DNA from 2 places in the Streptomyces sp. NPDC002784 genome. Region 2 is predicted to be linked to the other one. Evidence: predicted binding sites of a transcription regulator. Region 2 holds the regulator's gene; the other holds the start of a gene.

Region 1 (10,503 bases), on a different contig from region 2:
GCTGGACCATGGCGGGGGCGCTGCTGCTGGCGCACGGCGCGCTGGGACTGGCGTACGACGTGACCCGGCCGCGCGACTGACGGCGTGATCCGGCGCGCGACTGACGGCGTGACCCGGCCGCGCGACTGACGACGTGACCCGGCCGCGCGATCGGCGACGGGGCGGCCCGCGCTACTGACAACGGGGTGCCCTCGGGGCATCCCGCTTCTCACCGCCGTAGCGCGGACGGCGGCTGGACCGTGGCGGGGGCGCTGCTGCTGGCGCACGGCGCGCTGGGACTGGCGTACGACGTGACCCGACCGCGCGACTGACGGCGTGATCCGGCGCGCGACTGACGGCGTGCCCTGGCCGCGCGATTGACGGTGTGACCCTGGCGCGCGACCGGCGACGGGGCGGCCCGCGTTACTGACAACGGGGTGTCCTCGGGGCACCCCGCTTCTCACCGCCGTGGCGCGGACGGCTACTCGTCGTCCTCGTCGTCCAGCCGGGCAAGCCAGGTGGCGAGCCGCTCCACCGGTACCTCGAAGTCCGGGTTCAGATCGACGAACGTGCGCAGCTGCTCGGCGAGCCACTCGAAGGAGACCTCCTCCTGGCCCCGCCGCTTCTCCAGTTCTTCGATGCCTCGGTCGGTGAAGTACATGCCCACCAGGATAAACGGCAGGGCCGCACCCCCAACGGGGTGCGGCCCTGCCGGGTACGCAGCGGGCTTACGCCTCGAACACCTCGCGCACCAGCTGCTCCTGCTCGGCCTGGTGGCGCTTGGCCGAACCCACCGCCGGCGACGAGCCGTGCGGGCGGGAGATGCGGCGCAGCCGCTCGCCGTGCGGGACCTCCGCGCCGACCGCCAGGTCCAGGTGGTCGATGAGGTTCAGGGCGATGAACGGCCACGCGCCCTGGTTCGCCGGCTCCTCCTGGGCCCACAGGTACTTCTCGGCGTTCGGGTACTTGGCGATCTCGGCCTGGAGCTCGGTGCCCGGCAGCGGGTACAGGCGCTCGATGCGGATGATCGCCGTGTCCGTGACGCCGCGCTTCTGCCGCTCGGCCTCCAGGTCGTAGTAGACCTTGCCGGCGCAGAAGACGACCTTCTTCACCGCGGCCGGGTCGACCGAGGCGTCCCCGATCACCGGGCGGAACTGGCCCGTGGTGAACTCCTCCGCCTTCGACGCCGCGGCCTTCAGACGCAGCATCGACTTCGGGGTGAAGACGATCAGCGGCTTGTGGTGCGGGTTGTGCACCTGCCAGCGCAGGAGGTGGAAGTAGTTCGACGGGGACGTCGGCATCGCGACCGTCATGTTGTCCTGGGCGCACATCTGGAGGAAGCGCTCGGGGCGGGCCGAGGAGTGGTCCGGGCCCTGGCCCTCGTAGCCGTGCGGCAGCAGCAGGGTGACGCCGGAGGTCTGGCCCCACTTCTGCTCGGCCGACGAGATGAACTCGTCCACGACCGTCTGCGCGCCGTTGACGAAGTCGCCGAACTGCGCCTCCCACATCACCAGCGACTCGGGGCGGGCCAGCGAGTAGCCGTACTCGAAGCCCATCGCCGCGTACTCGGAGAGCAGGGAGTTGTAGACGTTCAGGCGCGCCTGGTCCTCGGAGAGGTACATCAGCGGCGTGAACTCGTCGCCCGTCTCACGGTCGATGATCACCGCGTGCCGCTGGCCGAAGGTGCCGCGCTGGGAGTCCTGGCCGGCGAGGCGGACCGGGACACCCTCCAGGAGCAGCGAGCCGATCGCGAGCGTCTCGCCCATGCCCCAGTCGATCGTGCCGTCCTCGACCATCGACGCCCGGCGCTGCAGCTGCGGCAGCAGCCGCGGGTGGACGGTGATGTTGTCGGGGATGTTGACCTGGGACTCGGCGATCCGCTTGACGACCTCGGCGGTGACCGCGGTGTTCACCGCGACCGGGAACTCGGCCTGCGGGTCCGACGGCTCGGCCGCGGACGGCTGCGAGGTGGCCTCACGGACCTCCGTGAAGACCTTCTCCAGCTGGCCCTGGTAGTCCTGGAGCGCCTGCTCGGCCTCTTCCAGGGTGATGTCGCCGCGACCGATCAGGGACTCGGTGTACAGCTTGCGCACCGAGCGCTTCTTGTCGATCAGGTCGTACATCAGCGGCTGGGTGAAGGCCGGGTTGTCCGACTCGTTGTGACCGCGGCGGCGGTAGCAGATGAGGTCGATCACCACGTCCTTGTTGAACGCCTGGCGGAACTCGAAGGCCAGCCGGGCAACGCGGACGACCGCCTCGGGGTCGTCGCCGTTCACGTGGAAGATCGGCGCCTCGATCATGCGGGCCACGTCGGTGGCGTACATCGAGGAGCGCGACGACTCGGGAGCCGCGGTGAAGCCGACCTGGTTGTTGATGACGATGTGGACCGTGCCGCCGGTGCGGTAGCCGCGCAGCTGCGACATGTTCAGGGTCTCGGCCACCACGCCCTGGCCCGCGAAGGCCGCGTCGCCGTGCAGCGCCACCGGCAGGACGGTGAAGTCCGTGCCGCCCTTGTTGATGATGTCCTGCTTGGCGCGGGCGACGCCCTCCAGGACCGGGTCGACGGCTTCGAGGTGCGAGGGGTTCGCGACCAGCGACACCTTGATCTGCTCGCCGTCCAGGCCCGTGAAGGTGCCCTCGGCACCCAGGTGGTACTTCACGTCGCCGGAGCCGTGCATCGACTTCGGGTCGAGGTTGCCCTCGAACTCGCGGAAGATCTGGGCGTACGACTTGCCGACGATGTTCGCCAGGACGTTCAGCCGGCCGCGGTGGGCCATGCCGATGACGACCTCGTCCAGCCGCGATTCGGCCGCGCTGTCGATGACCGCGTCCAGCAGCGGGATGACCGACTCGCCGCCCTCCAGGGAGAAGCGCTTCTGGCCGACGTACTTCGTCTGCAGGAAGGTCTCGAAGGCCTCCGCGGCGTTCAGCCGGCGCAGGATGCGCAGCTGCTCCTCGCGCTCCGGCTTGGTGTGCGCCCGCTCGATGCGGTCCTGGATCCACTTGCGCTGCTTGGGGTCCTGGATGTGCATGAACTCGACGCCGGTGGTGCGGCAGTACGAGTCGCGCAGCACGCCGAGGATGTCACGCAGCTTCATCAGGGACTTGCCCGCGAACCCGCCGACCGCGAACTCACGCTCCAGGTCCCACAGGGTCAGGCCGTGCTCGGTGATGTCCAGGTCGGGGTGCTTGCGCTGGCGGTACTCCAGCGGGTCGGTGTCGGCCATGACGTGGCCGCGGACCCGGTAGGAGTGGATCAGCTCGAACACCCGGGCGGCCTTGGTGACGTCGTCGTCGTGGCTGGCGTCGATGTCCTTGAGCCAGCGGACCGGCTCGTACGGGATCCGCAGCGCCTCGAAGATGTCGTCGTAGAAGCCGTTCTCGCCGAGGAGGAGGTTCGCGACCTGGCGCAGGAACTCGCCGGAGGCGGCGCCCTGGATGACCCGGTGGTCGTAGGTCGACGTGAGCGTCATGACCTTCGAGATGCCGAGCTTGTTCAGGGTGTCCTGGGAGGTGCCCTGGAACTCCGCCGGGTAGTCCATGGAGCCGACGCCCATGATGACCGACTGGCCGGGCATCAGACGCGGGACCGAGTGGACGGTGCCGAGGCCGCCGGGGTTGGTCAGGGAGACCGTGACGCCGGAGAAGTCGTCCATCGTCAGCTTGCCGTCGCGGGCGCGGCGGACGATGTCCTCGTAGGCCTGCCAGAACTCGAAGAAGTTCAGCGTCTCGGCCTTCTTGATCGCCGCGACGACCAGCTGGCGGTCGCCGTTGGGCTTGACCAGGTCGATGGCGAGGCCGAGGTTGACGTGCGCCGGCTTGATCAGCGTCGGCTTGCCGTCCTTCTCGCCGAACGCGTAGTTCATCGCCGGCATGGCCTTGATGGCCTGCACCATCGCGTAGCCGATCAGGTGCGTGAAGGAGATCTTCCCGCCCCGGGCGCGCTTGAGGTGGTTGTTGATGACGATGCGGTTGTCGAAGAGCAGCTTCACCGGGACCGCGCGCACGGACGTGGCCGTGGGCAGCTCCAGCGAGGCGTTCATGTTCTTCGCGACCGCGGCGGCCGGGCCGCGCAGCGGCACCAGCTCGGGGCCCTCCGGGGCCGCGGCGGCCGGAGCGGCCTTCGCGGCTGCCGGCTTGGCGGCGGCGGGCTTGGCCGGAGCCGGAGCCGGAGCTTGGGCCTGAGCCGGAGCCTGGGCGGGCGCGGCGGGCGCCGGCGCGGCGGCGGCCGGCTGCGGGGCCGCTGGAGCCGGAGCCGCGGGAGCGGCCGGAGCCGGGGCCGCGGGGGCGGCTGGAGCGGATGCGGCGGGCGCGGCGGTCTCCGCCGCCGCGTTGCCCGCCGGAGCCGGGGCGGCAGGCGACCCCGGCTTGTAGTCGGCGAAGAAGTCCCACCAGGCGCGGTCTACCGAATTCGGGTCCTGGAGGTACTGCTGATAGATCTCGTCGACGAGCCACTCATTGGGACCGAACGCGGCAGCGGGGTTCTTGCCCGCTTGGTCGGTGTCGGTCGAGATGCTCGAGTTACTGGGGGACTGTGGCGACACGGCGGCAACCGCCCTCTTCCGCTTCACAAGGTGATGGACAGCGGGAATAAAGGCTACGCCTCCCTGACGGGGAAGGTCAGTCCGGGCCCGTTCATCGTCGCGTAAGTCACATCGGAGAGCGTGTTTCGCGCGTGGAAATGGCGGGAAACAAGCGTGGTTCCGCTTGCTCGGGGATGCGTCGATACCGGCCTGACGCGCCGACGGCGCGGGCCTCTGCCTGATCACACGTGTCCGGCTGCCCGAACGCCCGTGGATCTTGTGGCTACGGTTCGAACCCTACGTCAACTCGACGCGGATGGCAGTCCCGGAAGAGTGACAAGAATCCGGCAACCGCGCTCGGATTCGGCCACTCCGATCCGGCCGCCGTGCAGATCCACCGCCCAGCGGGCGATGGCCAGGCCCAGACCCGTACCGCCGTCGCTGCCCGGACCGTGCGGCGCGGAGACCGCGCCGCGGTTGAACCGCTCGAACACCCGGTGCCACTCCGACTTCGGGATGCCGGGGCCCTCGTCCAGCACCTCCAGCTCCAGCGACTCGGGCCAGTGGCCGCGCCGGGCCTTCACCGTCACGCGCCCGTGCGCGGGGCTGTGCTTGACCGCGTTGTCGATGAGATTCGCCACCACCTGGTGGATGCGCTCGGGGTCCGCGTGCGCGGTCAGCTCCGGCGGCGAGACGTCCAGGTGCAGATGGACGTCCGTACGGGTGTGGCCGCCCGAGCCCGAGGCGATGCCCGCGCGCGTGGAGGCGACCATGTTGGCCTCCTTCAGCACCCCGGACAGATAGGGCCACACCTCGAAGCGGCGCTTCTTCAGCGGTACGACGCCGTTGTCGAGGCGGGACAGGTCCATCAGCGTCTCGACCAGGCGGCCCAGGCGCTCCGTCTGCTTCAGCGCGGTGCGCATGGTCTCGGGGTCGGCCTCGGTGACCCCGTCGACGATGTTCTCCAGCACCGCGCGCAGGCCGGCGATGGGGGTGCGCAGCTCGTGCGAGACGTTCGCGACCAGCTCTTTGCGCTGCTGGTCCTGGGCCTCCAGCTCGTCGGCCATGACGTTGATCGTCTCGGCCAGGTCGCCCAGCTCGTCCCGGCGGTTCTCGCGCACCCGGCGGGAGTAGTCGCCGTGCGAGATCGAGCGGGCCACCGTGTTCATCTCGTCCAGCGGCGCGGTGAGCGAGTGCGCCACGAACTGGGTGATGAGCAGGGTGGCGATCATCGAGAAGACGGTGATGAAGCGCAGCTCCGTCTTGGTCTGCACCGCGATCATCGACAGACCGGTGGTGATCAGTACCGAGATGACGACCAGCGCGCCCAGCTTGGTCTTGATCGAGAACGGACGTACGCCGCCCCAGGGCTCCCTGGGGCCTTTTCGCGCGGCCGGCCCGTCGCTCATGGCGTCGGGGTCTCCAGGGCGTAGCCCACGCCGTGCACGGTACGGATGCGCTCGGCGCCGATCTTCCGGCGCAGCGCCTTGATGTGGCTGTCGACGGTCCGGGTGCCGGAGGCGTCCGCCCAGTCCCACACCTCCGCGAGCAGCTGCTCACGGGAGAGCACCGCGCGCGGGGTGTTCGCCAGGCACACCAGGAGGTCGAACTCGGTGGGCGTCAGGTGGACGTCCTCGCTGCGCACCCGCACCCGGCGCTGCGCGTGGTCGATCTCCAGCTCGCCGAGGCGCAGGATGCCGCTGCGCGGGGTGGAGGCGGCGATCGCGGCCCGCTCCACGCGACGCAGGAGCACATGGACGCGGGCGGCCAGCTCGCGCATCGAGAACGGCTTGGTCATGTAGTCGTCGGCGCCGACGCCGAGCCCGACCAGCATGTCGGTCTCGTCGTCGCGCGCGGTCAGCATCAGCACCGGGACCGGGCGCTGCGCCTGGACGCGGCGGCAGACCTCCAGGCCGTCGAAGCCCGGCAGCATGATGTCGAGGATCAGCAGGTCGGGCTGCCAGGCCTCCGCCGTGTCGACGGCCGAGGGCCCGTCACCCGCGGTCTGCACGAGGAATCCCTCGGCGCGCAGGCGGGCCGCGATGGCGTCCACGATGGTCGGATCGTCCTCTACCACCAGCACCCGGCGCTGTGCGCCGGGTGTCGCCGTCGTGCCGTTGTGGGAGGTGTGTGTCTGCTCCATCGCCCGCCCCTGAAGTTGCTTTCCGGAATCCGTGGGGTGATCCGTTTGTCTGGCACATGCCTGCGCATGCTTGCGATTGACGCTTGAATGATCCGCGCCAGGGCAGCAGCGTACGGGGAGTCGCCGCAGCTCGGCTATCCAGGTCCGACGGCGAGGTGCACGACGTCGGGAACGCCCCGGGCAACGGGGATCTCTTCGGTACGCACCTGATTGAACCCGGCATTCCGCAAGGTTTCTTCGAATTCCGGAGAGGGCTGCGCGGACCAGACGGCCAGCACCCCGCCGGGGCTCAAAACCCTTGCGCAGCTTGCCAGTCCGGCCACCGAGTACAGACCCTGGTTGCCCTCCGTGACCGTCCAGCCGGGGCCGTTGTCGATGTCGAGACACAGCGCGTCGAACGTGTCGGATGTCTCATTGACGTAGGCGAGGAGATCCGTTTCGAGGATCTCGGTCCGCGGGTCCGCGAAGGCCCGTTCGGTGAGGTCGGCGAGGGGTCCGGCGCGGTGCCAGTCGATGACGGCGGGCTCGCGTTCGACGACCGTGATCCGCCCCCAGCGGGGATCGGCGGCGGCGTGTGCGAGCGAGAACCCCACGCCCAGACCTCCGATCAGCACCCTCGGCTGGGGCCTGCCGTCGAGGGCGTCCCGGGCCGCGTCCACGAGCAGCCGCTCGGAGCGGCCGTCGGAGGTGTCCATGAGGAAACAGCCGTTGGCGATGATCTGCAGCAGGTCACCGTGCCGCCGCAACACGACCTCGCCGTGCGGGCCTTCGCGACGGTCCAGGACTTGAGGGATGTCGTACGAAGCGGGCATCCCCTCATCTTGGCAGCTCCGGCCCCGTCGGGGCGGTGATCGCTCACAGCGAACGGCGGTGGGGGAACATTCAAGCTTTCCCGAGCATTGAGTCGGCATAGCTCAACTTGACTGCCGAAGGGGAGATCATGGCATCGACGTCCACACCGCTCACCCTGCCTGTGCTGCCGCTCGATGACGAGGTCGTGCTGCCCGGAATGGTGGTCCCGCTGGATCTGAACGACGCCGATGTACGCGCCGCCGTGGAGGCGGCCCAAGCGGCCGCCGGATCCCAGCCGGGCAAGCCACGGGTGCTGCTGGTTCCGCGCATCGACGGCACGTACGCGAGCACCGGCGTGCTCGGCACGGTGGAGCAGGTGGGCCGGCTCGCCGACGGTGACCCGGGCGCCCTGATCCGCGGCCGCGGCCGCGTGCGGATCGGCGCCGGGACCACCGGTCCCGGCGCCGCCCTGTGGGTCGAGGGCACCCACGTCGACGACAGCGCCCCCGACCCGCTGCCGGGGCAGGTCACCGAATTGGTGAAGGAGTACAAGGCGCTCGCCACCGCCTGGCTGCGCAAGCGCGGCGCCTGGCAGGTCGTGGACCGGGTCCAGGCCATCGACGACGTGTCCGCGCTCGCCGACAACTCCGGGTACTCGCCGTTCCTCACCACCGAACAGAAGGTGGCGCTGCTGGAGACCGCCGACCCGGTCGCCCGCCTCAAGCTCGCCACCCAGCAACTGCGCGACCACCTCGCCGAGCAGGACGTCGCCGAGACCATCGCCAAGGACGTCCAGGAAGGCGTCGACAAGCAGCAGCGCGAGTTCCTGCTGCGCCGCCAGCTGGAGGCCGTGCGCAAGGAGCTGCGCGAGCTGAACGGCGAGGCGGAGGGCGAGGAGTCCGACGACTACCGCGCCCGTGTCGAGGCCGCCGACCTGCCGGAGAAGGTCCGCGAGGCGGCCCTGAAGGAGGTCGACAAGCTGGAGCGGTCCAGCGACCAGTCACCCGAGGGCTCCTGGATCCGGACCTGGCTCGACACGGTCCTCGAACTGCCCTGGAACGAACGGACCGAGGACGCCTACGACATCCAGGGCGCGAAGTCCGTCCTGGACGCCGAGCACGCGGGCCTGGAGGACGTGAAGGAGCGGATCACCGAGTACCTCGCGGTGCGCAAGCGCCGCAACGACCGGGGGCTCGGTGTCGTCGGAGGCCGGCGCGGCGGTGCCGTACTGGCTCTCGTCGGCCCGCCCGGCGTCGGCAAGACCTCGCTCGGGGAGTCGGTCGCCCACGCCATGGGGCGCAAGTTCGTGCGCGTGGCCCTCGGCGGTGTCCGGGACGAGGCGGAGATCCGCGGTCACCGGCGTACGTACGTCGGCGCGCTGCCCGGCCGGATCGTGCGGGCGATCAAGGAGGCCGGGTCGATGAACCCGGTGGTCCTGCTCGACGAGATCGACAAGGTGGGCTCCGACTTCCGCGGCGACCCGGCGGCGGCGCTGCTGGAGGTCCTGGACCCGGCGCAGAACCACACCTTCCGCGACCACTACCTGGAGGTCGAACTCGACCTCAGCGACGTGGTGTTCCTCGCCACGGCCAACGTCCTGGAGGCCATCCCGGAGGCCCTGCTCGACCGGATGGAGCTGGTCCGCCTCGACGGCTACACCGAGGACGAGAAGGTCGTCATCGCCCGCGACCACCTGCTTCCGCGCCAGCTGGAGCGGGCCGGTCTGGACCGGGACGAGGTGACCCTGGACGAGAGCGCCCTGCGCAGGCTCGCCGGTGAGTACACGCGCGAGGCCGGCGTGCGCAACCTGGAGCGCTCGATCGCGAGGCTGCTGCGCAAGGTCGCGGCCCAGCACGAACTGGGCGAGCGGGAGCTGCCGTTCACCGTGACGGACGGCGATCTGCGCGGGCTGATCGGGCGCCCGCACCACGTGCCCGAGTCGGCCCAGGACCCGGCGGAACGCCGTACGGCGGTCCCCGGTGTGGCGACCGGCCTCGCGGTGACCGGCGCCGGCGGTGACGTGCTGTTCGTGGAGGCGTCCCTGGCCGACCCGGAGACGGGCGCGGCGGGGCTGACGCTGACCGGGCAGCTCGGTGACGTGATGAAGGAGAGCGCGCAGATCGCCCTGTCCTTCCTCCGCTCGCACGGCGCCGAGCTCGAACTGCCGGTGGCCGACCTGAAGGACCGGGGTGTGCACATCCACTTCCCGGCGGGCGCGGTCCCGAAGGACGGGCCGAGCGCGGGCATCACGATGACGACGGCGCTCGCCTCGCTGCTGTCGGGCCGGCTGGTCCGTACGGACGTGGCGATGACGGGGGAGGTGTCCCTGACCGGGCGGGTCCTGCCGATCGGCGGGGTGAAGCAGAAGCTGCTGGCCGCGCACCGGGCGGGCGTCACCACGGTGATCATCCCCAAGCGCAACGAGCCGGACCTGGACGACGTGCCCGCCGAGGTCCTCGACAAGCTCGACGTGCACGCCGTGACGGACGTACGGCAGGTGCTCGACCTGGCCCTGTCCCCGGCCACGGCCGGAGCGCGGGCGGAGGTTCCGGCGGCGGCGTGACGGACGCTGCCGGACGAAGGCGAGGGCCCGGCTCCCGAGAGGGAGGCCCGGGCCTTCGTCGTGCGCTCAGCCGTGGGCTCAGCCGTGCGCTCAGCCGTGGGCGAGGGCCTGGACCCGGTCCAGGGCCCCGTTGAACCTGTCGTGGTCGCCGACCGTCGGGCCGGTCGAGGTGTACTGCCACATGGTGTGGTGGCTCCAGCCGGCCGGCAGCGTCCCCACCGTCGACGCGTACCGCGCGATCCACAGCGGGTTGCCGGCGAAGCCGGCGTAGTTGCCCGTGCACTGGGTCCACCAACTCGTCGCCGTGTAGATGACGGCGTCCCGGCCCGTGCGCGCCTTGTACTGGTTCAGGAAGTCGCGGATCCAGGTGACCATGGCGCTCGGGGTCTTGCCGTAGCAGGCCGCGCCGTACGGGTTCCACTCGATGTCGAGGGCGCCGGGGAGGGTCCGGCCGTCGCGGGACCAGCCGCCGCCGTGGTCCACGAAGTAGTCGGCCTGGGTTG
Region 2 (10,503 bases):
GACGAAGTACGCCTGGCCCGTGTTGGAGCCCGCGAACCGGGACTTGCGGCCCGCCTTGCCCGGCCGCGACAGCTGCCGGATGACGATCAGCACCAGGATGCCGAGGACCGTCATGGTGCCGATGAACTCGACGAAGACGTTGTACGGCGCCCATTCGCCGATGACCGGCAGCAGCCAGTCGGCCTGGAAGAGCTGGCCGATGGCGTTCACGATGGTCAGCAGCAGCGTGTAGAAGCCGATCGCCACGAACCAGTGCGCGATGCCGACGACGCCCCAGCGGTTCATCCGGGTGTGGCCGAGGAACTCCTTGGCCACGGTGACGGTCCGCAGGACGGGGTCGTTGGTCCGGGCCCCCGCCGGGAGCGGCTGGCCGAGCATCATGAAGCGGACGATCTGCAGGATGGCACGGCCGAACAGGGCGACGCCGACTGCCATGAGGACCATCGACACGATGATCGCGGCGAGTTGCATTTCGGGGCTCCTCGGGCCTGCGAGGTTCTTCGGGGAGGACACTTAGCGGTATTACTAAGCGGTAACTTATGCAGTCCGTCTGAGACTACCCCCATCCTCCGTCGCACTGTAGTCAGCGCCTCGGTGATCTGTGTCGCTGAGGGTTGCCTTAAGAACCGATCGTGTTATTCACGCCAAATTAGTACATACGGCGCTAATTTAGAGCCGTGCTCTACGGGATCGCCGCCGCCACCGCCGCCCTGCTCCTCTCCGCCGTCCTCACCGCCCTGGTCCGGGCTCCCGCCCTGCGCCTGGGGCTGCTGGACCGGCGGTGCCGGCGTGCCCTGCCGCTGGGCGGCGGTGTGGCCGTCGTGCTCGTCACCTGTCTGGTCGCGGCGGCCGGCGACCGGACGGGCTTCGCCCCCCTCGGCTCGGACATCGCCCGGCTGCTCGTCGCGGCCGCGGCGGTCGCCGCGCTCGGCCTGGTCGCCGACGTGCGGCGGGTCAAGGCGCGGTTCCTGGTGGGCGGTACGGCCGTGGCGGCGGCCTGCGCGGTGCCGTACGAGGAGACCGGGGTGCTGGGCGGTCTGGCCGCCGTCGGCTGGATCGTGGGCGTGACGCTCGCCTTCCGGTCGCTCGATCACGCGGACGCGCTCGCCGGGACCGTGGCCGTGGTCACCGCCTTCGGGGTGGGCGCCTGTGCGGCGGCCGAGGTGATGGACGGGCTCGCGGTGCTGCTGAGCGTGCTGGCCGCCGCGCTCACCGGGTTCCTCATGCACAACTGGCCCCCCGCGCGCGTGGGACTCGGCGCCTGCGGCTCCCTGTTCACCGGGTTCCTGCTCGCCTCGGCGGCCGTGCTGACCCGCGCCGGGTACGAGGGCTCCGCCAGCGCGGGGGCGCTCTTCGCGCTCACCGCCGTGGCGAGCGCCGACGTCGTCCTGGTGGTCGCGGCGCGCCGGCTCGCCGGGCGGCCGGTGCTGCGCGGCGGGCCCGACCATCTCGCCCACCGGCTGCGGCGGCTCGGGCTCACCGCGCAGGGGGCGGCCGTCGTCCTCGGTGCGGGCGGCTTCGGCGGGGTGCTCGTCGGGGTGCTGGTGCACCTGGGGTGGATCGCCGCGTCGGCGGCGCTCTGGGTGGGCGCCGCGGCCTTGATCGCCGTACTCCTGCTGCTGAAAGTCAAACGGACGCGGCCTCGCCCTACGGCATCCTTGCAGGTCAGGCCGCAGTTGCGTGTAAGGAACGGATAAGAGTTGAGCCCTGGTGACTCAGGTCTGTTGACCGGGAGGGGCGGCTCATGCACACTTGAGTCCGTTCCACTCAAGTCAGCTGGAGGAATCAACCATGGCACGTGCGGTCGGCATCGACCTGGGCACGACTAACTCCGTCGTCAGCGTTCTGGAGGGCGGCGAGCCCACCGTCATCACCAACGCCGAGGGCGCCAGGACCACGCCGTCCGTCGTCGCCTTCGCGAAGAACGGCGAGGTGCTCGTCGGCGAGGTGGCCAAGCGTCAGGCGGTCACCAACGTGGACCGGACCATCCGGTCCGTGAAGCGCCACATGGGCACCGACTGGAAGATCGAGCTGGACGGGAAGCCCTTCAACCCGCAGCAGATCTCCGCCTTCATCCTGCAGAAGCTGAAGCGGGACGCCGAGTCCTACCTGGGCGAGAAGGTGACCGACGCGGTCATCACCGTCCCGGCGTACTTCAACGACTCCGAGCGCCAGGCCACCAAGGAGGCCGGTGAGATCGCCGGTCTGAACGTCCTGCGCATCGTCAACGAGCCGACCGCGGCGGCCCTCGCCTACGGCCTCGACAAGGACGACCAGACGATCCTCGTCTTCGACCTCGGCGGCGGCACCTTCGACGTGTCCCTGCTGGAGATCGGCGACGGCGTCGTCGAGGTGAAGGCCACCAACGGCGACAACCACCTCGGTGGTGACGACTGGGACCAGCGCGTCGTCGACTACCTGGTGCAGCAGTTCAAGTCCGGTCACGGCGTGGACCTCGGCAAGGACAAGATGGCCCTCCAGCGCCTCCGCGAGGCCGCCGAGAAGGCCAAGATCGAGCTGTCCTCCTCCACCGAGACCTCGATCAACCTGCCCTACATCACGGCGTCCGCCGAGGGCCCGCTGCACCTGGACGAGAAGCTCACCCGCGCTCAGTTCCAGCAGCTGACGGCCGACCTGCTGGAGCGCTGCAAGACGCCGTTCCACAACGTCATCAAGGACGCCGGCATCTCCATCAACGAGATCGACCACGTCGTCCTCGTCGGTGGCTCCACCCGCATGCCCGCCGTCGCCGAGCTCGTCAAGGAGCTGACCGGCGGCAAGGAGGCCAACAAGGGTGTGAACCCGGACGAGGTCGTCGCCATCGGCGCCTCGCTCCAGGCCGGTGTCCTCAAGGGCGAGGTCAAGGACGTCCTGCTCCTCGACGTGACCCCGCTGTCCCTCGGCATCGAGACCAAGGGCGGCATCATGACCAAGCTCATCGAGCGCAACACCACGATCCCGACCAAGCGGTCCGAGATCTTCACGACGGCCGAGGACAACCAGCCGTCCGTGCAGATCCAGGTCTACCAGGGCGAGCGCGAGATCGCGGCGTACAACAAGAAGCTCGGGATGTTCGAGCTGACCGGTCTGCCGCCGGCGCCGCGTGGCGTCCCGCAGATCGAGGTCTCCTTCGACATCGACGCCAACGGCATCATGCACGTGACCGCGAAGGACCTGGGCACGGGCAAGGAGCAGAAGATGACCGTCACCGGCGGCTCCTCGCTGCCGAAGGACGAGGTCGACCGCATGCGCCAGGAGGCCGAGCAGTACGCGGAGGAGGACCACAAGCGCCGCGAGGCCGCCGAGACCCGCAACCAGGGCGAGCAGCTCGTCTACCAGACCGAGAAGTTCCTCAAGGACAACGAGGACAAGGTCCCGGGCGAGATCAAGACCGAGGTCGAGGCGTCCGTCGAGGAGCTGAAGGCCGCGCTCAAGGGCGAGGACAGCACCGAGATCCGTACCGCCACCGAGAAGGTCGCCGCGGTCTCGCAGAAGCTCGGCCAGGCGATGTACGCCGACGCCCAGGGCGCCCAGGCCGCGGGCGGCGCGTCCGCCGGTGACGAGGCCCCGAAGGCCGACGACGATGTCGTCGACGCCGAGATCGTCGACGACGAGCGCAAGGACGGTGCCGCGTGACCGAGGAGACCCCGGGCTTCGAGGAGAAGCCCGACGTCCCCTCCGGCGCGACCCCCGACGACGCCGAGCCGCAGGCCGCCACCCCGTCGGACGACGAGGGGGCGGCCCCGGCCGGGGACGCAGCACAGATCGCCGGCCTGACGGCCCAGCTGGACCAGGTGCGCAAGTCGCTCGACGAGCGCACCGCGGACCTGCAGCGGCTCCAGGCCGAGTTCCAGAACTACCGCCGCCGCGTGGAGCGGGACCGGATCACGGTGCGGGAGATCGCCGTCGCGAACCTCCTGACCGAGCTCCTGCCCGTGCTCGACGACATCGGCCGCGCCCGGGAGCACGGCGAGCTCGTCGGCGGCTTCAAGTCCGTCGCGGAGTCGCTGGAGACCGTCGCGGCGAAGATGGGTCTGCAGCAGTTCGGCAAGGAGGGCGAGCCCTTCGACCCGACGATCCACGAGGCCCTGATGCACAGCTACGCGCCGGATGTCACCGAGACGACCTGCGTCGCGATCCTCCAGCCGGGGTATCGCATCGGCGAGCGCACCATCCGCCCCGCGCGGGTGGCCGTCGCCGAACCGCAGCCGGGCGCGCAGACGGTGAAGGCCGAGGAGGCGTCCGAGGCCGGCGAGGAGAAGGACAGCAGCTCTGAAGAGGGCTGATCACGGGAAGGAGGGACGTCGGGGATGAGCACCAAGGACTTCATCGAGAAGGACTACTACAAGGTCCTCGGCGTCCCCAAGGACGCCACCGAGGCCGAGATCAAGAAGGCGTACCGCAAACTCGCCCGCGAGTACCACCCGGACGCCAACAAGGGCAACACCAAGGCCGAGGAGCGCTTCAAGGAGATCTCCGAGGCCAACGACATCCTCGGCGACCCCAAGAAGCGCAAGGAGTACGACGAGGCACGCGCCCTCTTCGGCAACGGCGGGTTCCGTCCGGGGCCGGGAGCGGGCGGCGGCTCGTTCAACTTCGACCTGGGCGACCTCTTCGGCGGCGCCGCCCAGGGCGGCCAGGGAGCGGGCGGCTTCGGCGGCGGACTCGGTGACGTCTTCGGGGGACTGTTCAACCGGGGCGGCGCGGGTACCACCCGGGTCCAGCCCAGGCGCGGCCAGGACATCGACACCGAGGTCACGCTCACCTTCACCGAGGCGATCGAGGGCGCGACCGTGCCCCTCAGGATGTCCTCGCAGTCTCCGTGCAAGGCCTGTTCGGGCACCGGCGACAAGAACGGCAACCCGCGGGTGTGCCCGACCTGTGTCGGCACCGGCCAGGTGGCCCGGGGCTCCGGCGGCGGATTCTCGCTGACCGACCCCTGCCCGGACTGCAAGGGCCGCGGTCTGATCGCGGAGACCCCCTGCGAGATCTGCAAGGGCAGCGGTCGCGCGAAGTCGTCGCGGACCATGCAGGTGCGCATCCCGGCCGGGGTGAGCGACAACCAGCGCATCCGGCTGCGCGGCAAGGGCGCGCCCGGCGAGCGGGGCGGCCCGGCCGGAGACCTGTACGTCACGGTGCATGTGGACACCCACCCGGTGTTCGGCCGCAAGGGCGACAACCTCACGGTGACCGTCCCGGTGACGTATCCGGAGGCGGCCCTCGGCGGCGAGGTCAGGGTGCCCACCCTGGGCGGACCGCCGGTCACCCTGAAGCTGCCGCCCGGCACCCCCAACGGCCGCACCATGCGGGCCCGGGGCAAGGGCGCGGTCCGCAAGGACGGCACCCGCGGGGACCTGCTGGTCACCGTCGAGGTGAGTGTCCCGAAGGACCTGACGGGGAAGGCTCGTGACGCACTGGAGGCGTATCGCGAGGCGACCGCGGGTGAGGATCCGCGGGCGGAGCTGTTCCAGTCCGCGAAGGGAGCTTGATGCCAGATGGACGGCCGTCGACGCAACCCGTATGAGCTGACCGAGGAGACCCCGGTCTACGTCATCTCGGTGGCGGCCCAGCTCTCCGGTCTGCACCCGCAGACGCTGCGCCAGTACGACCGGCTCGGCCTCGTCTCCCCGGACCGCACCGCCGGGCGGGGCCGGCGCTACTCGGCCCGCGACATCGAACTGCTCCGCCAGGTGCAGCAGTTGTCGCAGGACGAGGGCATCAACCTGGCCGGCATCAAGCGGATCATCGAGCTGGAGAACCAGGTGGCGGCCCTGCAGAACCGGGTCGCCGAACTCCAGTCGGCCCTGGACGGCGCGGCGGCGGCGATGCAGCAGCGGGAGGCAGCGGTGCACGCGTCGTACCGCCGCGACCTGGTGCCGTATCAGGAGGTCCAGCAGACCAGCGCGCTGGTGGTGTGGCGGCCCAAGCGGCAGCAGTCGGACTGAGCGCGGCGCGCGAGCGCACGAAGGAACCGGGCCCACCGCGGTGGGCCCGGTTCTCTCATGCCGATTTCCTCATGCCGTCGAGTCGGGTGTCGCCAGGTCCAGCTCGGTCGCGACGACGATCTGCGCCTCGCCGGTCCACTGGAAGGAGGAGTTCCCGTCGTCGTCCACGGCATCGACGATGAAGCAGGACTCCTCACCGTCCGGGACGGTCTGGTACTCGTACGAGGTGGTGTCGGCGGACACGTAGTAGCCCGGGTGGAGGGAGCACACGCGCGCCTCCTCGTCCCCCCACAGCTCGCCCCGGCGCACCACGTAACGCGCCAGGTCGGGGGTGGGGTTGGCGTCCCAGGTCACCAGGAAGCCGTACTCGGTCGGCGTGACCTCCACCCCGGTCACCGCGGACGGCGGGGTGAGGTCCTTGCGCTTGCCGCTGACGGCGGCGGAGGGCGCGGACTCGTTGCCGGCCGCGTCGAGGGAGGTCACCCGGTAGAAGGCGGTGGCGCCCTCCTCGGCCGAGGTGTCCACGGAGGAGACCCCGGAGGCGGTCGCCACCCGCGTGTACGTCCCGTCCGCGCTCGCCGCCCGGTACACCCGGTACGACGCGGCTCCCTCGACGGCACTCCAGCCGATCCACAGCCCGTCCAGCTCGGAGGCGGTGCTCAGCCCGCCCGGCACGGCAGGCGCCGTCCGGTCGGCGGTGGTGACGGGCAGGGCCGCCGTGCCCGAGGACTCGTTGCCTGCCTTGTCGTAGGCGCGGACCGTGTACTCGTAGGCGGCGCCGGTGACCGGGAGGGTGGCGTCGGTGTACGCGAGCGAAGTCGTCGTCGCCAGCGGGGTGGCGGGATGGGCACCGCCCTTCTCGCGCCGGTAGATCCGGTACCCCGCGAGGTCCATCTCCTTGTTCTTCGCCCAGCTCACCCTGGCCTTGCCGGTGGTCCGGTCGTACGTCACCGCGGCGCCCGCCGGGGTGAGGGGGCCGACCTTGTCGACGCTCGCCGAAGTGCGGGGTGTGTAGGCGAACTTGACCTTGGCGGAGCCGGTCCAGTTGACGTAGTCGACGCGCAGGGTGTGCTTGCCCTCGGGGATGGTGACGCCGACGGTCTTGGAGACGGTGGTGGAGGTGTTCGTCCACAGGCTGAGCTTGCGGGCGTTCTCGGTGCCCGGGTCCAGGTAGACCCGGATGCCGTCGAGACCGGAGGCGCTGAGGGTGAACGGCCCCCCGGAGCCGAAGTCCCGGGTCACCGTCCAGCGGACGCCGAACTTGTTCGACGGCAGGCCGGACGCGGGGGCGCCCGTGCCCCAGTTCTGGTCGATCACGCTGTCGCAGTCCGTCTTCTTCGGGGCGCCGGAGAAGGTGGTGTTCGCGTAGAACGCCCGCTTGAAGACGGGGGAGGTGCAACTGACCGCCGCGGAGGCGGGGGTGACGACGGCGGCGAGCAGGCCCGCCGCGGTGGCGAGCACGGTCGCGGCGGCCGTGCTTCTGGCTGGGTTCATTCGGTCCTCTGAGGTAGGGCAGCCATGGGACAGCTGTCGTGATCACGACCCGCGAGGAGGGGGGTTGGTTGTACGGAGGGGTCGTAACGGCTGTTTGGAGGGGGTTCCGCCATACCTTCACAAGCCAAGCGGAGCGTGGTGTTGCGCACTCGTTAAGTGATTCCGCTTGACGCGGGATGGCACCGCCGCGTTGGCTTTTCAGTCACCTGGGTCGCAATGCTGCGCCCTCGTCCGGAAGGCACCAGAAGTGAGCTCCCCAATGCGTCGTACCGCCATATGTCTGGCCGCGTCCTCGATGGCCCTCTCGCTCTCCGCCTGCGGAGCCCTGGGAGTGACGGGAGACAGCGCCGACGCGAGCCCGACCAAGGGGGACGACATCACGGTGGGCCTCCTCCTGCCGGAGAAGGCCAACACCCGCTACGACAAGTTCGACCACCCCATCATCCGGGCCAAGGTGGCCGAGCTCACCGACAACAAGGGCCAGGTCGCGTACGCCAACGCCGACGCCAGCGCCGCCACGCAGAGCCGGCAGATGCAGAAGATGATCGACGACGAGGTCGACGTCATCCTGCTGGACGCGGTGGACTCCCAGGCCATCGCCACCGACGTGCAGAAGGCCAAGGACGCCGGCATCCCGGTCATCGCCTACGACCGCCTGGCCGAGGGCCCGATCGACGCGTACATCTCCTTCGACAACGAACTCGTCGGCGAGGTGCAGGGCCGCTCCCTGATGGCCGAGCTCGGCGGTGACGTCGACACCTCGACGAAGATCGTCATGATGAACGGCTCGCCCACCGACCCGAACGCCAAGCAGTTCAAGGCGGGCGCGCTCTCCGAGCTCCAGGGCCAGGTGACGATCGCCAAGTCCTACGACACCAAGGACTGGAAGCCGGAGAACGCCGAGGCCAACATGGCCGAGGCGATCGAGGAGATCGGCGCCGCCAACATCGCGGCCGTCTACTCCGCCAACGACGGCATGGCCGGCGGTGTCATCAAGGCCCTGGAGGCGGCGGGCGTCACCGAGCTGCCGCCGATCACCGGCCAGGACGCCGAACTCGACGCCGTGCAGCGGATCGTCACCGGTGAGCAGTACATGAGCGTGTACAAGTCCTACCCGGAGGAGGCCGAGGCCGCCGCCGAGATGGCCGTGGCCAAGATCCAGGGCAAGGACATCAAGTTCGACTCGCTCACCGCGGACCGCGTCGACAGCCCCACCACCCAGGACATCCCCGCCCAGCTCGTCCCGGTGGTCGCGCTGACGCGGGAGAACATCAAGGACACCGTCGTCGACGACGGCATCTACAAGCTCTCCGAGATCTGCACCGCCAAGTACGAGACGGCGTGCGACGAGATCGGGCTCACGTAGCCACCGCCGGGGCCGCCGAGGCGTGTTGCGGACCACGTCCCGTCCGCGCATAGTTTGCGCTGCGGAAGACGCTGGAACCGGGGGTGGGATGGACGATGGCCGGGCACGGGACGGACGGGCATCCACACGGTGCTGACCGACTGTGCGAGGCCGGGGATCGGGTGTATTCCCGGGCCGTACGGCGCGGCCGTGTGCCCCGCCAGGACGCGGAGGCGGTGCCCTGCCTGCTGGAACTGGCGCTGCTGCACCCGGACCCCGACGACATGGCCTGGCTGGTGCCGACCTCCCCGCAGGAGGTCATGACCCGGCTGCTGCGCGGGGTGTACGACGAGGTCAGCGCCGGCCAGCGGCGGATGGGCTCGGCGGTCGCCGCCTTCGAGTGGTACGCGGGGCTCGGCCCGCAGCCGCACAACGGTCCCGCGGAGGGCAGCGCGATCCGTGTCCTGGACGGGCTCTCCCGGATCCAGGCCGCGATGGACGAGGCCACCGACGCCTGCACCACCGAGGTGCTCACCGTGCAGCCGGGCGGCATCCGCCCCGAGCACGAGCTGACCGAGGGCCTGCACCGCGCGATGGCCCTGCGCGCCCGCGGGGTGCGGATGCGCGACCTGTACACGCACGTGGCCCGGCACGGGCAGGGGCTGCTCAACTACCTGGAGCTGATGGGCGACACGGTCGAGGCGCGCACCCTGGAGGAGGTCATCGACCGGCTGATCCTCTTCGACCGCACGGTCGCCTTCATCCCCGCCAACGCCGACCGCACCCTCGCCCTGGAGCTGCGCCACCCCGCGCTCGTGCAGTACCTGGTGACGGTCTTCGAACGGCTGTGGCGCCTGGCGATCCCGCTCACCGCGCCGCTGCCGGAGACCGGCATCGAGGGCATCTCCTCCCGGGAGCGGTCCATCGCCGCCCTGCTCGCCGAGGGCCATCAGGACGCGGTGATCGCCGAGCGCCTCGGCATCAGCGTCCGCACCTGCCGCGCCCATATCGCCCGGCTCTCGGAGACGCTCGGCGCGGCCAGCCGTACCCAGCTCGGCGTCCGGATCGCCCAGGCCGGCCTGGACGGACCGCCCCGGCCGGGCGGCCTCGGACCGGTCAGCCTTCCCGATGTTCCCGGCCAAGGATCCCCGACTGCCCGATGAGATAGCCGAGCTGGGCCCGGCTCTCGCTGCCGAGCGTCGCCGCGAGCTTGGCGATGTGCACCCGGGCGGTACGGACGTTCATGCCGAGCCGGTCCGCGATGGCGGTGTCGGTGTGGCCCTCCACCAGGAGCCGGGCGATGGCGCGCTGGCGCGGGGTGATGCCGTTGAGCGTCGGCTGCTGGACCGCCTCGGGGTACATCGGCGTCGCCAGCTGCCACAGCCGGTCGAAGGTGGTGGCGAAGTAGGAGATCAGCGCCGGGTGGCGGATCTCCAGGGCGTGGGTGGCGTCGGCGCTCGCCGGGATGAAGGCCACCGTGCGGTCCACGCAGATCAGCCGGTCGGTGACCTCGTCCAGGGTGCGCGCCTCGACATCGCCCACCAGTTCCTCGTACCGCGCCATGACCTGGGGGGAGTGGCGCAGGGTGTGCGGGTAGAGGGTGCGGATGCGGCCGCCGCGGTCGAGCAGGTCCTGGTCGCGGGCCATGGCGGCGAGGTGGGTGGCGGGGTTGGCGCGGGAGCCGTAGCTGGTGTGCGGCTGGATGCTGAGCACTTCGCG

Evidence for each region. Region 2 encodes HspR, which represses chaperone genes until heat shock. Its sites were predicted from a motif close to TTGAGNNNNNNNNNCTCAA; they were not measured.
Region 1: the regulator HspR is predicted to act here: its motif matches at 7,545-7,563, upstream of lon (endopeptidase La).

Annotation. Positions count from the first base shown of each region.
Region 1 is NZ_JBSFVD010000001.1:128,431-138,933, reverse strand. It holds gene ACWD1Z_RS00630 (hypothetical protein) at 1-80, shown strand, start outside; gene ACWD1Z_RS00625 (hypothetical protein) at 186-311, shown strand; gene ACWD1Z_RS00620 (DUF6104 family protein) at 461-640, opposite strand; gene ACWD1Z_RS00615 (multifunctional oxoglutarate decarboxylase/oxoglutarate dehydrogenase thiamine pyrophosphate-binding subunit/dihydrolipoyllysine-residue succinyltransferase subunit) at 708-4,523, opposite strand; gene ACWD1Z_RS00610 (sensor histidine kinase) at 4,805-5,911, opposite strand; gene ACWD1Z_RS00605 (response regulator transcription factor) at 5,908-6,645, opposite strand; gene ACWD1Z_RS00600 (spermine/spermidine synthase domain-containing protein) at 6,780-7,457, opposite strand; gene lon (endopeptidase La) at 7,586-10,000, shown strand; gene ACWD1Z_RS00590 (lysozyme) at 10,091-10,503, opposite strand, start outside.
Region 2 is NZ_JBSFVD010000006.1:60,242-70,744, reverse strand. It holds gene ACWD1Z_RS14365 ((Fe-S)-binding protein) at 1-471, opposite strand, end outside; gene ACWD1Z_RS14360 (MraY family glycosyltransferase) at 678-1,697, shown strand; gene dnaK (molecular chaperone DnaK) at 1,792-3,636, shown strand; gene grpE (nucleotide exchange factor GrpE) at 3,633-4,286, shown strand; gene dnaJ (molecular chaperone DnaJ) at 4,311-5,489, shown strand; gene ACWD1Z_RS14340 (heat shock protein transcriptional repressor HspR) at 5,496-5,945, shown strand; gene ACWD1Z_RS14335 (PA14 domain-containing protein) at 6,015-7,439, opposite strand; gene ACWD1Z_RS14330 (sugar ABC transporter substrate-binding protein) at 7,699-8,805, shown strand; gene ACWD1Z_RS14325 (LuxR C-terminal-related transcriptional regulator) at 8,901-9,947, shown strand; gene ACWD1Z_RS14320 (LuxR C-terminal-related transcriptional regulator) at 9,901-10,503, opposite strand, start outside.